3 regions of the Shewanella sp. K8 genome follow, and region 2 is predicted to be linked to each of the others. Evidence: predicted binding sites of a transcription regulator. Region 2 holds the regulator's gene; each other region holds the start of a gene.
What was found. The regulator sigma-54, encoded in region 2, starts transcription at its own class of promoters, with help from an activator protein. The targets are predictions, from matches to a motif close to GTTGGCACGNNNNTNGNNT.

Region 1: a site for sigma-54 is predicted at 2,672-2,690, ahead of ON072_RS14650 (GSCFA domain-containing protein). Genes of this name have one in related genera too.
Region 3: a site for sigma-54 is predicted at 2,102-2,120, ahead of glnA (glutamate--ammonia ligase). Genes of this name have one in related genera too.

Annotation. Positions count from the first base shown of each region.
Region 1 covers NZ_JAPEHY010000027.1:14,716-19,135, forward strand. The annotation lists gene kdpA (potassium-transporting ATPase subunit KdpA) at 1-367, opposite strand, end outside; gene kdpF (K(+)-transporting ATPase subunit F) at 370-459, opposite strand; gene ON072_RS14650 (GSCFA domain-containing protein) at 737-2,449, opposite strand; gene rnhB (ribonuclease HII) at 2,788-3,408, opposite strand; gene lpxB (lipid-A-disaccharide synthase) at 3,405-4,420, opposite strand, start outside.
Region 2 covers NZ_JAPEHY010000045.1:8,274-12,693, forward strand. The annotation lists gene lptC (LPS export ABC transporter periplasmic protein LptC) at 1-409, shown strand, start outside; gene lptA (lipopolysaccharide transport periplasmic protein LptA) at 396-929, shown strand; gene lptB (LPS export ABC transporter ATP-binding protein) at 926-1,654, shown strand; gene ON072_RS19005 (RNA polymerase factor sigma-54) at 1,750-3,213, shown strand; gene hpf (ribosome hibernation promoting factor) at 3,245-3,532, shown strand; gene ptsN (PTS IIA-like nitrogen regulatory protein PtsN) at 3,535-3,978, shown strand; gene rapZ (RNase adapter RapZ) at 3,975-4,420, shown strand, end outside.
Region 3 covers NZ_JAPEHY010000001.1:293,208-297,627, reverse strand. The annotation lists gene typA (translational GTPase TypA) at 1-1,744, opposite strand, end outside; gene glnA (glutamate--ammonia ligase) at 2,202-3,611, shown strand; gene ON072_RS01345 (hypothetical protein) at 3,716-4,213, opposite strand; gene ON072_RS01340 (C-GCAxxG-C-C family (seleno)protein) at 4,223-4,420, opposite strand, start outside.

The sequences.
Region 1 (4,420 bases), on a different contig from region 2:
TGAGACTGGTTTCGCCCGAATAGGCCTGCCAATTGGTGTTGGTCACAAAGCTGATTGAGGTGTTGAACGCCAGTTGCCAATCCATCCCCGGCAGGTTTTGCGGGTTAAGCGGCAGATATTGCTGCAACAGCAGGATAAGCATCAGGCACAGGGCGCCAAGGGCGTTGAAACACAAGAGCGCCGCCGCATATTGGCGCCAGTTCATCTCCTCAAATACCGCGGCCATCCCGGACCATAGCGCCGCCTCGCGTTTGAAAAGCTTTTGATGCAGGATCAATAGCGCCAACGGCTTTGCCAACAATAGGGATACCGCCAACAAGAGCCCCAGAAAAATCGCCGGCAAACCTAAGGATTCCATAGTCAACATAGTCAGAAATCCTCTGGATGCAACAGGGCAAAAAACAGATAGCCAAATAATCCCAAGGCCAGCAGCAAAGCGGCCCACTCCATAACAGCCATAGTGAATATCTCCTGAAAAAGACTTTAATTTCAGGGTCAAAGCTTATGAAAACCGGTATAAAAACGGGGTGTAAATATCCGTAGGGTTTGTATAAAAGCTGTATAAATGGGCGGGATTGGCATTGCACTACTCGGCGTATACACTGCATAAAGGCAGCAAGCCATGACATGGCTGGTCAAGCTACAGGGACAATGTATTGCGAAGCCGCGGTTAAATCAGCAGCGAGACAAACCATGGATTGCGGGCGCCATCAATGACAGCGCCCGGGTTAAGAAGTTACAGAAGGGCGTTAATTTGTCGCGCCAGCCAATCGTAGTAAGGCGCTCCACCATGGAACCAATCATGTTGGCCATCGGCATAAACCAGCTCTGAAGCATAGGCCAAAGGATCGGTTATGGTTTCGTTGAAATGACGGGCGGCGTGCAGGAACTCAACCCCCATCTGATCCCAGACATATTCCATGGCATCCATATAAGCCATCACAAATGGTGCCATTGACTTGGACTCTTCAAAATACTCAACGAACGGGGTATCTGAAATCACCACAACTCTGTGCCCCAGCTCTTTGAGCCTGAACACTATGGTCATCTGCTCCTGCATCTGTTCATTGAAGAAGTCGACATAGTCGCTGAGTTCAATATCCTTGAGTTTTTCGGCTCTGGAATTCCGCATCCATTCAATAAACATGGAAACTGTCTGATGCGTCTGTAGCCCTATATTGGTCAAGACAACTGAGTCTGCGAGTTTCTCCGATTTTACCAAAGCATCCAGGTTGGCCAGGATCGGCTGCCAGAGCTTTCTCGAATCGGCACTCTCCAGCGGTACCATGATGTCACTCTCCGGACTCAGTACAAATTTATGCTGAGCAAATCCCGAGCCATTCATCACCATGCCACCGCAGAAAGCTTGCCCCAGATGTTCAAACGCCTTGGCCAATTTTCCCATATGGCTGTCGCCAATCAGTGTCAGGGTATCGGCCGTGACCTTGGCACCTGTGGCGGTTCTTTGCAAGGCATCCAGCAACTCTTCGTCACAATCGGCTTCAAGGTGATTGGCAACCAGGTTTTCCTCGCAGGCCAACGCCTTGGACCAGTGACGCATCACATAGCCGACCCCCTCTTTGGAAACAGTGCGCCTGTTGTCCAGAAACCGGAAATCCGCAGGCAAGGAGGTAGTGATCAACTCATAGGAGGGAAAGTAACTGGCATCGGCGACATCCTTGCAGAAGCTGCCGGCAACGGCCCGTAAAACAGACTTGGAATGACCATTGGCCACCAACACATGTTCTTCAGTGGCCGTGGCTGTGAGGGGCACAGGAGATACAGTCAATATCAATTTCAGCTTTGGATTGATGCACTTGAGTTGCTGCAACAGCCGGTCGAGATCGATATAGACCTCTTCGTAATCAAAGACCTTGAGCCGGTAACAATCAGGGTCAAACTCGCCCAGTTTGACTCCAGGACAGGAGGGATAACAAACCCCATTGGGATCGACCCAGGTTTCAATCAACCCCAGAGTGAAAATAAAGCTGTTACTTGCGGCAATATGGCGTTTGGTTTCGGCCACGACCTTGCGACGATATTCGAGCAATGCCTCCCGGGAGGAGTAGCCTTCCTTGCTTTTCGGCAGCAGTAAGTCGTAATAGCGTTGGTTTTCTTCATCAAAATAGATGCTGTACTGAGCAAGTTCCTGTTCCCCCTTGATAAACCATTGCAACAAAGCACGGGCGTTATACAGGTTGCCAAAGGCAAAACTGGATGTCACATCTGGGTTTAGCTCACTGCGCAGATAAGAGTAGTTATGCTGTTCCAGCCAATTTCCTATGTGCTGGGCAAAACAGGAACCTGCCGAAGAGAGTTGTTGTTTGGTATCAATGGGGAGCCTGGGGATGAGCTCACGAAAAAGCTCAGTCTCGGGCCGAATATCCGCCACCGCTGAACGCCAAAAACGCTCCTTATGAACGGGATCATAAGGTAAAGAATGCTCCATGCTACTGCCTCCAATGCAAAATATTCCTCTACCGCCACCACGGTACAGCTGTGGTTACCCGATCCAGTGCGCGGTATAGATTAATTGCGACAGGCAACCAAAAAGAGACATTATTTAACACTTTCATAAACTTGACGTCTACATCAGCAGATCACATATTGCAGATATGGGGCAGAAATTTACCAATTAAAAGGAGCAAGCCAAGCACGGTTTTGGGAAACAAAGCAGACGTTTTGGCAACAATGCAGGTACAGCCGTTGTGATTACGCCATGTCAGAGCCACAAAAAAGGGCAGCCGCTGCTGCCCTTTTGGTTGCATCTTTAGGTTTCAGTACGGCTTATGAATGCTGCTCCAGCCATTCGCGTACCGGCCGGAAGCTGCGTCTGTGCTCAGGCAAGACACCGTGTTGACTCAAGGCTTCGAAATGCGCCTTGGTGGGGTAGCCCTTATGGGCGGCAAAACCATACTCAGGGTGGCGACTGTCAAGCTCGGCCATCTCCCGGTCGCGGGTGACCTTGGCTATGATAGAGGCGGCGCTGATGACAGGGATCAAGCCATCGCCCTTAACCACTGCGGCTGAAGGCAGGCCAAAATCCGGGGTCCGATTACCATCTACCAAGACTTTCTCGGGACGCACGTTCAAGCCTGCCACGGCGCGCTGCATCGCCAACATGGTGGCATGTAATATGTTGAGCTCATCGATTTCCGCCGGGCTGGCTCGACCGACTGAGACCGCCAGCGCCTTGGCCAGGATCTCTTCATAGAGGGCATCACGTTTCTTTTCACTGAGCTTCTTGGAATCATTAAGGCCGCTAATTGGATTGGCAGGATCCAGGATCACCGCCGCGGTGACCACATCGCCGACCAAAGGGCCGCGCCCCACTTCATCTACCCCGGCGACCAGCCCCTGGCACAAAAGCTGCGCTTCGGCTTCCGAGAGTTGCTTATAGACTGTCATTTTTCCTCGGCTTTTTTATCGAGCAAGGCCACAACCGCCTGGGCCGCCTTTTCACTGGCGTTGCAGGCCAGCAGGCTGTGCAGCTTAGTAAACTCGGCCAGCAGCGGCCGGTTATCTTTATCCAGCAATTTACCCACCTCTTCGGCTATCCGCTCGGCAGTGCAATCGTCTTGGATAAGCTCCGGCACCAACTCCCTTCCGGCCAACAAATTGGGCAAAGAGAAGTGGTTTATCTGCATCATCCGCTTGGCAATACGGTAAGTGATAGGGCTGACCCGATAGCCAACCACCATGGGGCGCTTGACCAACATGGCTTCCAGCGTGGCGGTGCCCGATGCCAACAAGATGGTATCGCTGGCGGCCATCACTTCCCGAGAGCGCCCTTCCGTCATATGAATTTCCAGATCCGGCGCATAGGTTTCCAGTGCGGCAAGAAACTGCTCGCGGCGTTTTTCATTCACCAAGGGGGTAATAAACTTGAGATCCGGATAGCGCTGTTTCAGCAGCCTGGCCGCCTCCACAAAGGGTTGGGCCAACATCTTCAGCTCACCACCACGGGAACCCGGCAGGATAGCCAGATATTCGGCTTCGACTTTCAAGCCGAGTGCTTCTCTGGCAAGACGCTTGTCATTCTCCATCGGGATCTCATCGGCCAGAGTGTGGCCGACAAAGGTGCAAGGCACCTGATGCTTGTCGTAGAAGGCTTTTTCAAACGGCAGCAGTGACAGCACCATGTTGGTAGCGCGGGCGATTTTGAAGATCCGCTTAGGGCGCCAGGCCCAGACCGACGGGCTGACATAATGCACCGTCTTGATCCCGTGCGCCTTGAGCTTGAGCTCCAGGCCGATATTGAAGTCCGGGGCATCTATACCGATAAAGCAATCCGGCTGCAGCGCGGTTATCTGTTTGACCAGACTCGAGCGTATCTTCAGCAATCTGGGCAGGCGGGAGAGCACCTCGGCAATTCCCATCACGGCCAACTCCTCCATGGCAAACAGCGACTCGAATCCGA
Region 2 (4,420 bases):
CTTTGACGAGCAGGGCAATGTCGCCAGCAGGGTCGCCGCGGCGCACATGGAACATTATGAAGCCAGTGAAAAGACCTTCTTCAACCAACCGGTTTATCTGGTCTATCCGGACAAGGGCGAGGCACAGTGGCGTCTGTCTGCCAACGAAGGCAGGCTCAATCGCAAGAGTAACCGAGTGGTACTTGAAAATAATGTTATCATCGACGCCATTAGCCCCAATGAACCGATCCAGAGCCTGAAAACCAGTTATGTGGAGCTGGATCTGGACACCATGATCATGACCTCAGATCGCGAGATCCTGATCGAAGGCAAAGACTTTAATATCAAGGGATCCGGCCTGTACGCCGATCTCAATGCTCAGCAAGTGAAGCTGACCAGTCAGGTGAAAGGAACCTATGAAACCAAGTAAGCTTTTTATCGGTGCCCTCTTGTGCATCACAAGCCTGTCGGCGGTGGCCATTGAAGAAGATCTGCTGCAAAAAGTAGAGATCAGCGCCGCTAATCAGTTTGCCGATATCAAAAACAAGCGTGTGGTATACGGCGGGCCTGTCACAGTCACCCAGGGCAGTTTAAAACTGCTGGCCGATGAACTCACGGCTTACACAGAAGACAAGAGTGGCGAGCGGATCCTGGTGGCCAAGGGCTCACCCGCTACCTATACCCAGAAACTGGAAGACGGCCGTCTGGCCAGTGCCAAGGCCAAAGAGATCCACTACAACATAGACAGTCGTATCATGACCCTGCTGGGCCAGGCCAAAGTAGAACAAGACGGCAGCGAAGTGACCGCAGAGAAGATAGTCTACGACATCAACAAGCAGCAGCTGGAAGCGGAAAGCAGCGGCAAAGGCCAAGACAGGGTAACCACTGTTATCCAGCCGGAAAACTATCAGGATCTCAATAAGAAAGAACAGCAGCAGGAGCCGCAATGACCAGCACCCTGACGGCACAGAATCTGGCAAAGAGTTACAAGAAACGCAACGTCGTCAAAGACGTCAGCCTGTCGGTCAATACCGGCCAAATCGTGGGGCTGCTGGGCCCCAACGGGGCTGGCAAGACCACCACCTTCTATATGGTGGTTGGGCTGGTACAGAGTGACAAGGGCCGTATCTTCATTGACGACGACGAGCTGACCTTGGATCCCATGCACCTGCGAGCCCGTAAAGGCATAGGCTACCTGCCACAGGAAGCCAGTATTTTCCGCAAGCTGTCGGTGCATGACAACATCATGGCCGTGCTGCAAACCCGCAAAGAACTCAACAGCGACGAGCGCGAGGAACAGCTCGAACAGTTGCTGGAAGAATTCCATATTACCCACATACGTGACAGCCTGGGGATGTCCCTCTCCGGCGGAGAACGCCGCCGAGTGGAAATCGCCCGGGCATTGGCCGCCAATCCACAGTTCATTCTGCTGGATGAGCCGTTCGCCGGTGTGGATCCCATCTCAGTTATCGATATCAAGAAAATCATCGAACAGCTTAAATCCCGCGGTTTGGGGGTGCTGATCACAGACCACAATGTTCGCGAAACACTCGACGTTTGTGAGCGAGCCTACATAGTCAGCCATGGGCAGTTGATCGCCGAGGGCACACCCGCTGAAATCTTGGACAACCAGCAAGTGCGCGCTGTGTACTTAGGCGAACAATTCAGGCTATAGTTAGGATCATGTCTTCCGGTGGCAATTCCGGGTATTATAGTTTGTTATTATTGAATTTTTTCCTTGAAAAATAACGAGTAGGGATTAGCGGTATAATGAAAGCGTCACTCCAGCTCAAACTGGGTCAACAGTTGACCATGACACCTCAGTTGCAACAGGCTATTCGCCTGCTGCAACTGTCGTCCCTTGAGCTGCAGCAGGAAATCCAGGAAGCCTTGGAAGCCAACCCTCTGTTGGAAATGGCCGAGGACAACCAGGATGACGCTATCGACGACAACCACAAGGAAAACGACGCCGGCGAGTTGAGCGCCAAGCAGGAAGATGGTTCCACGGTAGAAACCTCAGAGGCATTGAACAATGAGTCTATGCCGGATGAATTACCTATGGATACCACCTGGGACGAAGTCTTTACCGCCGCCAGTGCCTCGGGGCCGGCCATGGGCCGTGAAGATGATATGCCCTTCCAGGGTGAAACCAGCGAAGGGCTCTATGAACATCTGGAATGGCAGAAGAACCTGACCCCGTTTTCCGATACCGACGACGCCATTGCCACCGCCATTATTGATGCCATCGACGAGCAGGGTTATCTGACCCAGAGCACAGAGGAGATCCTCGAAGCCATGGGCAACCCTGAGATTGAGCTCGATGAAGTCGAGGCAGTACTCAAGCGGATCCAGCACTTCGATCCTGTCGGCATCGCCTCCAGAGATCTGCGCGAATGCCTGCTGATCCAGTTGCAACAGTTCAACGCAGACACCCCGCATCTGGCCGACGCCCGCTTGTTGATTGACGAACACCTGGATCTCATTGCCGCCCGCGACTTCCGCACCCTGATGCGCAAGACCAAGCTCAAGGAAGATCAGCTGCGTGACGCCATCAACCTTATCCAGAGTCTCAATCCCCGCCCCGGCTTGCTGGTGCAGCCGATGGACGAGGAATATGTGATCCCTGATGTCAGCGTCTGGAAGAAAAACGGCCGCTGGGTAGTGGAACTCAACCCGGACTGTATGCCCAAACTCGGGATCAATCAGCAGTATGCTGCCATGGCCCGTAGCGCCCGCAGTCAATCAGACAGCCAGTTTATTCGTGGTCATCTTCAGGAAGCCAAATGGTTTATCAAGAGCCTGGAGAGCCGCAACGACACCCTGCTCAAGGTGGCCAACTGTATAGTGCAGTTCCAGCAGGGATTTTTTGAATATGGTGAAGAGGCCATGAAACCCATGGTGCTCAACGATATTGCCGAGGCGGTCGAGATGCATGAATCGACCATCTCCAGGGTCACCACTCAAAAGTATATGCATACCCCCAGGGGAATATTTGAATTGAAGTACTTCTTCTCCAGCCATGTCGGCACCGAAGATGGCGGAGAATGCTCTTCCACGGCGATCAGGGCTTTTATCAAGAAGCTCGTGGCAGCGGAAAACCAGAAGAAGCCTTTGAGCGACAGCAAGATGGCGCAACTTCTGGCAGAACAGGGAATCAACGTTGCAAGACGCACCATAGCCAAGTATCGCGAGGCTATGATGATACCACCGTCGAACCAGCGTAAGAGTTTATAAATCCACAGTTGGAAATTGGAGGAATCTTTCTATGCAAATCAACCTGACAGGACATCATATCGAGATCACCGACTCACTGCGTGACTACGTGGAAAGTAAGTTTTCTAAACTTGAACGCCATTTCGAACAGATCAATAATGTGCACGTTGTGCTCAATGTACAAAAACTGCAACAGATAGCCGAAGCCAAGATCCACCTCACAGGCGGCGAAGTCTATGCAACTTCTGAACATGCCGACATGTATGCCGCCATCGACGTTCTGATTGATAAATTGGATCGTCAGGTCATTAAACACAAAGAAAAGCTGACAAAACACTAACGATGGAACTGAGTACCATCCTGCGGCCGGAGTGCACTACCTGTGCCACTCCGGGCAGTAAGAAAAAGGTACTGGAGCTGATTAGCGATCTCGCCAGCGCCCAGTACCCCACCCTTTCCTCTCAAGCGATTTTTGAAAGCCTTTTGGCCCGCGAAAAGATGGGGAGCACAGGTATAGGTAATGGTATTGCGATTCCGCATGGCAGACTACCGGACATTACAGAGCCGATTGCCGTGCTGGTCAAATGCGAAGAGCCTATCGCCTTCGATGCCATAGACAACCAGCCGGTGGACATACTGTTCGCCCTCCTGGTGCCCGCAGATCAATGTCAGCAACACCTGAGTACCCTATCCGCCATGGCTGAAAAGCTCAGCGATAAGGCGATACTCAAGCAGTTGCGAAAATCCAGCGACGAAACAGAACTCTATCAGGTGATCACAGGATGAAACTCGCCATAGTCTCAGGCCGCTCCGGTTCCGGAAAATCCGTTGCCCTCAGGGTACTCGAAGACCTGGGTTACTACTGTGTGGATAATCTCCCCCTGCCCATGATTGGCAGCCTGTTGGAAAACCTCCGTGGCAGCAATGATCTGGTCGCCATCAGCATAGATGTGCGCAATATGCCGGATCAGGAAAAGGTGCTGGAACAACAGTTGGCGGCCTTGCCGGAAAACACCCAACTGACCAGCTTCTTTCTCAACGCCTCCGATAAAGTGCTGCTGAAGCGCTACAGCGAAACCCGCAGACTGCACCCCCTGTCCAAGAGCAAAGTCTCACTACAGGACGCCATCAAGCTCGAAGGCAAGCTGCTGGAACCCATGTCGAAACTGGTGGATCACTACATAGACACCTCGGCGCTGAACATCTATGAACTCAGTGACACAGTGCG
Region 3 (4,420 bases), on a different contig from region 2:
GCGTGACTTCAACCAGTTCATCATCATCGATGAATTCCAGCGCCTGTTCCAGGGTCATCTGGATATGCGGAGTCAGTACCTGAGCTTCGTCGGTACCAGAGGCACGCATGTTGGTCAGCTGCTTGCCCTTGAGGCAGTTTACTGTCAGGTCGTTGGAGCGGCTGTGGATACCCACTACCTGGCCTTCGTAAACTTCGGCGGCGTGGCCAATCATCAGACGACCGCGATCCTGCAGACCAAACAGCGCGAAGGTCAAAGCCTTACCTGTGGCGTTGGAGATCAATACCCCGTTGCTACGCTGGCCGATATCGCCACCCTTGTAAGGACCATAGTGGTCGAAGGTGTGATACAGCAGACCTGTACCTGAAGTCGCTGTCATAAACTCGGTCTGGAAACCGATCAAGCCACGGCTTGGGATCATGAAGTCAATACGTACACGGCCCTTGCCGTCAGGCTGCATGTCGCGCATGTCGGCCTTACGGGTACCCAGCTTCTCGATAACGCCGCCCTGATGTTCTTCTTCCACGTCCACAGTCAGCTGCTCGTATGGCTCGCACTTCTCGCCGTCGATCTCTTTGATGATCACTTCAGGACGGGAAACCGCCAGCTCATAACCTTCACGACGCATGTTTTCGATCAGGATAGACAGGTGCAGTTCACCACGGCCGGATACGCGGAAACGATCCGGACTCTCGGTTTCTTCCACACGCAGAGCCACGTTGTGTACCAGTTCCTGTTGCAGACGCTCAAGGATGTTACGTGAAGTCACGTACTTACCTTCTTTACCCGCGAAAGGAGAGGTGTTGACCTGGAAGGTCATAGTCATGGTTGGTTCATCAACAGAAAGAGGTGGCAATGCTTCGGCATGACCAACAGCACAGATGGTGTCGGAGATCTTCAGCTCGCCCAGACCTGTGATAGCAACGATATCACCGGCATTGGCACTGTCCACTTCGTGGCGTTCCAGGCCCATGTAGCCCAGCACCTGACCGATTTTACCGTTACGGCTCTTGCCATCGGCACCGACAATAGTGACCTGTTGGTTGGTCTTGACGCTACCACGCTTGATACGACCCACACCGATAACCCCTACATAGCTGTTGTAGTCCAGCTGAGAGATCTGCATCTGGAATGCGCCTTCGGCGTCGGCATCCGGTGGAGATACTTTTTCAACGATAGTTTGGAACAGTGGGGTCATGTCTTCACTGTTGTCCTGAGGATCCAGGCTGGCAAAACCGTTCAGTGCAGAGGCATAAACCACTGGGAAGTCCAGCTGCTCGTCGGTGGCCCCCAGGTTGTCAAACAGGTCAAATACCTGATCGATAACCCAATCAGGACGGGCACCCGGACGGTCAATCTTGTTGATCACCACAATAGGCTTAAGACCTTGGGCGAATGCCTTCTTGGTCACGAAGCGGGTCTGTGGCATTGGGCCGTCCTGCGCATCAACCAGCAGCAGTACAGAGTCAACCATAGACAGAACCCGTTCTACTTCGCCACCGAAGTCGGCGTGTCCTGGGGTATCTACAATGTTAATCCGATAGTCGTTCCACTTAATGGCGGTGTTTTTCGCCAGAATAGTGATCCCACGTTCTTTCTCCAGATCGTTGGAGTCCATCACCCGCTCGGTGGCTTCTCCGCGGGTTGCCAGGGTTCCTGACTGTGCCAACAGCTTGTCTACCAGGGTAGTCTTACCGTGGTCAACGTGCGCTATGATGGCGATGTTACGTAAATTCTCTAACACAGTTTTGCCTCTTACGATCTCTGTTCTGTGGGATGCAGCAATATAAATTGAATGGTACAACCGCTTTATGACTGCTTGGCGATTGCCTTCCAGGCCTTATAAAACCTGGGCTGCCATCGTGTCGGGGAGCACAATTTCCCCGGATGGTTGCTTTAAAAAGCGTGCCATTCTACTCTAGCGAGGGGCTATCGCACAGGATTATTTTTTAGACACCTATGAATATCCGGCTTATTCAGCGCACGCACCATTATGGTGAACGCACCTTTTTGGAACACTCAATGCACCATGATAGTGCAAACCCGCTTGTCTCGCCAGCCCTCGATTTTACCACTCCCTTTATTTTCAACATCTTAGCATCTTGGCATGAGTCTGGCTTAATAGAGACCAACAAGGCGCCAGACGCTACATACTAAGAGTTGACAAAGGGCACCCCCTTTACCCTACCGGAGGCTTGATAATGTCAGTCGAATCAGTTTTACAACAGCTGCAAGAGTTGGAAGTTAAGTTTGTTGATTTACGCTTTACCGATACCAAAGGTAAGGAACAGCATGTATCTATCCCGACTCATCAGGTAGATGCTGATTTCTTTGAAGACGGCAAAATGTTCGATGGTTCATCTATCGCCGGTTGGAAAGGGATCAACGAATCTGACATGGTGCTGATGCCAGATCCAAGCAGCTTTGTACTGGATCCTTTCACCGAAGAAACCACAGCGCTGATCCGCTGCGACATCCTCGAGCCCGGCACCATGCAGGGTTACGACCGTGACCCTCGCTCTATCGCCAAAAAAGCCGAAGAGTACATGCGTTCTACCGGCATCGCCGACACTGTGCTGATCGGTCCTGAGCCAGAGTTCTTCCTGTTTGATGACGTACGTTTCGGTACCGACATGAGCGGCACCTTCGTCAAAATCGATGCCAAAGAAGCGGCCTGGAACTCAGGTACCAGCTATGAAGATGGCAACACAGGTCACCGTCCATTCGTTAAGGGCGGCTACTTCCCGGTTGCGCCTGTGGATTCTTCGCAGGATTTGCGTAGTGCCATGTGTCTGGTGCTGGAAGAGATGGGCCAGGTTGTGGAAGCTCACCACCACGAGGTTGCTACCGCGGGTCAGAACGAGATCGCCACTCGCTTCAACACTCTGACCAACAAGGCCGATGAAATCCAGGTACTTAAGTACGTGATTCACAACATGGCTCATGCCTACGGCAAGACAGCCACCTTTATGCCCAAGCCGATAGTTGGCGACAACGGCAGCGGCATGCACGTACACCAGTCACTGGCCAAAGACGGCACCAACCTGTTTGCCGGTGACAAGTACGGCGGCCTGTCTGAAACTGCCCTGTACTATATCGGTGGTATCATCAAGCACGCCCGAGCCCTGAACGCCTTCACCAACCCAAGCACCAACTCCTACAAGCGTTTGGTGCCACACTTTGAAGCCCCTGTGATGCTGGCTTATTCTGCCCGTAACCGCTCGGCTTCTATCCGTATCCCTGTGGTACCAAGTCCTAAGGCTCGCCGTATCGAGACCCGCTTCCCGGATCCTATGGCCAACCCTTATCTGGCCTTCGCAGCACTGCTGATGGCCGGTCTGGACGGTATCCAGAACAAGATCCACCCTGGTGATGCCATGGACAAGGATCTGTACGATCTGCCGGCCGAAGAAGCAGCGGAAATCCCGACTGTGGCCGAATCTCTGGAAGTCGCCCTGGCGGCTCTGGATGCAGACCGTGAGTTCCTGACCCGCGGCGGTGTGTTCAGCGATGACTTTATCGACTCTTACCTCAAGCTGAAACAAGCCGAGGCCGAGCGTGTCAGCCGCACCACTCACCCAGTCGAATTTGAGCTGTACTACAGCCTCTAATTGCCCTGCAATCAACCGATGAGTCAAGCCATCGGATAACAAGAAAAGCGCCCCGGGAGCAATCCCGGGGCGCTACTATTTTAAGGCTATAAAACTCAACCCACTCAGGGAGCACCGACAAGCTCAGGAGCACTCTGAGCCTTGGCCCCTGTGAGTATCACCGCCAACTTGAGTTCACCCTCTGTCTGGTTCAACTCCTCAAGCCCTTCTGGAGTAAAGCGATATTGGCCTTCTGTCTCCAGCGCTTCCATGGTGCCAGCACAGGTGTCGACGGTTTCGCTGCATTCGAAACGCACCCCCTTATGCCAAGGCATGGAGAAGGCCGATACCTGCTCTGCCGGCATCTTGAGGTACATCACCAGATAGTTGCTGCCGGCATCCTTGACGGGTTTGCCCTCCGCCGTAGTCAGGCTAAAGGTCAGTGCCTGGCTTTGAGGATCCACGGCGCTCAGTGCCACCTTGAGGCTTTCGGCTTCATTAATGGACACAGACTGCTCCGGTTCAGGATCCGGCGGAAGCACAGGGTCATCATCGTCATCCCACCAGTCACAACCTCCCAGGCACAACAGCAAAGACGCTACTATCAAACTCTTATGTTTCATAACAGCCTCCTAGTGACAATCGCTGCAGACCGCACCTTCGTGAACCCCGGTCAAACCGGCGCCGACATCATGGGCGCTGTGGCAGCTCTGACATTCCATCTGTGAATTGACATCGGCACCTATGTAAGTGTCCGGTTCACGTTTGGTGCTGCTGTGACAACCACTACACTCGGCATTACCCGCTGCCACAATTTCAGCGTCCAGGGC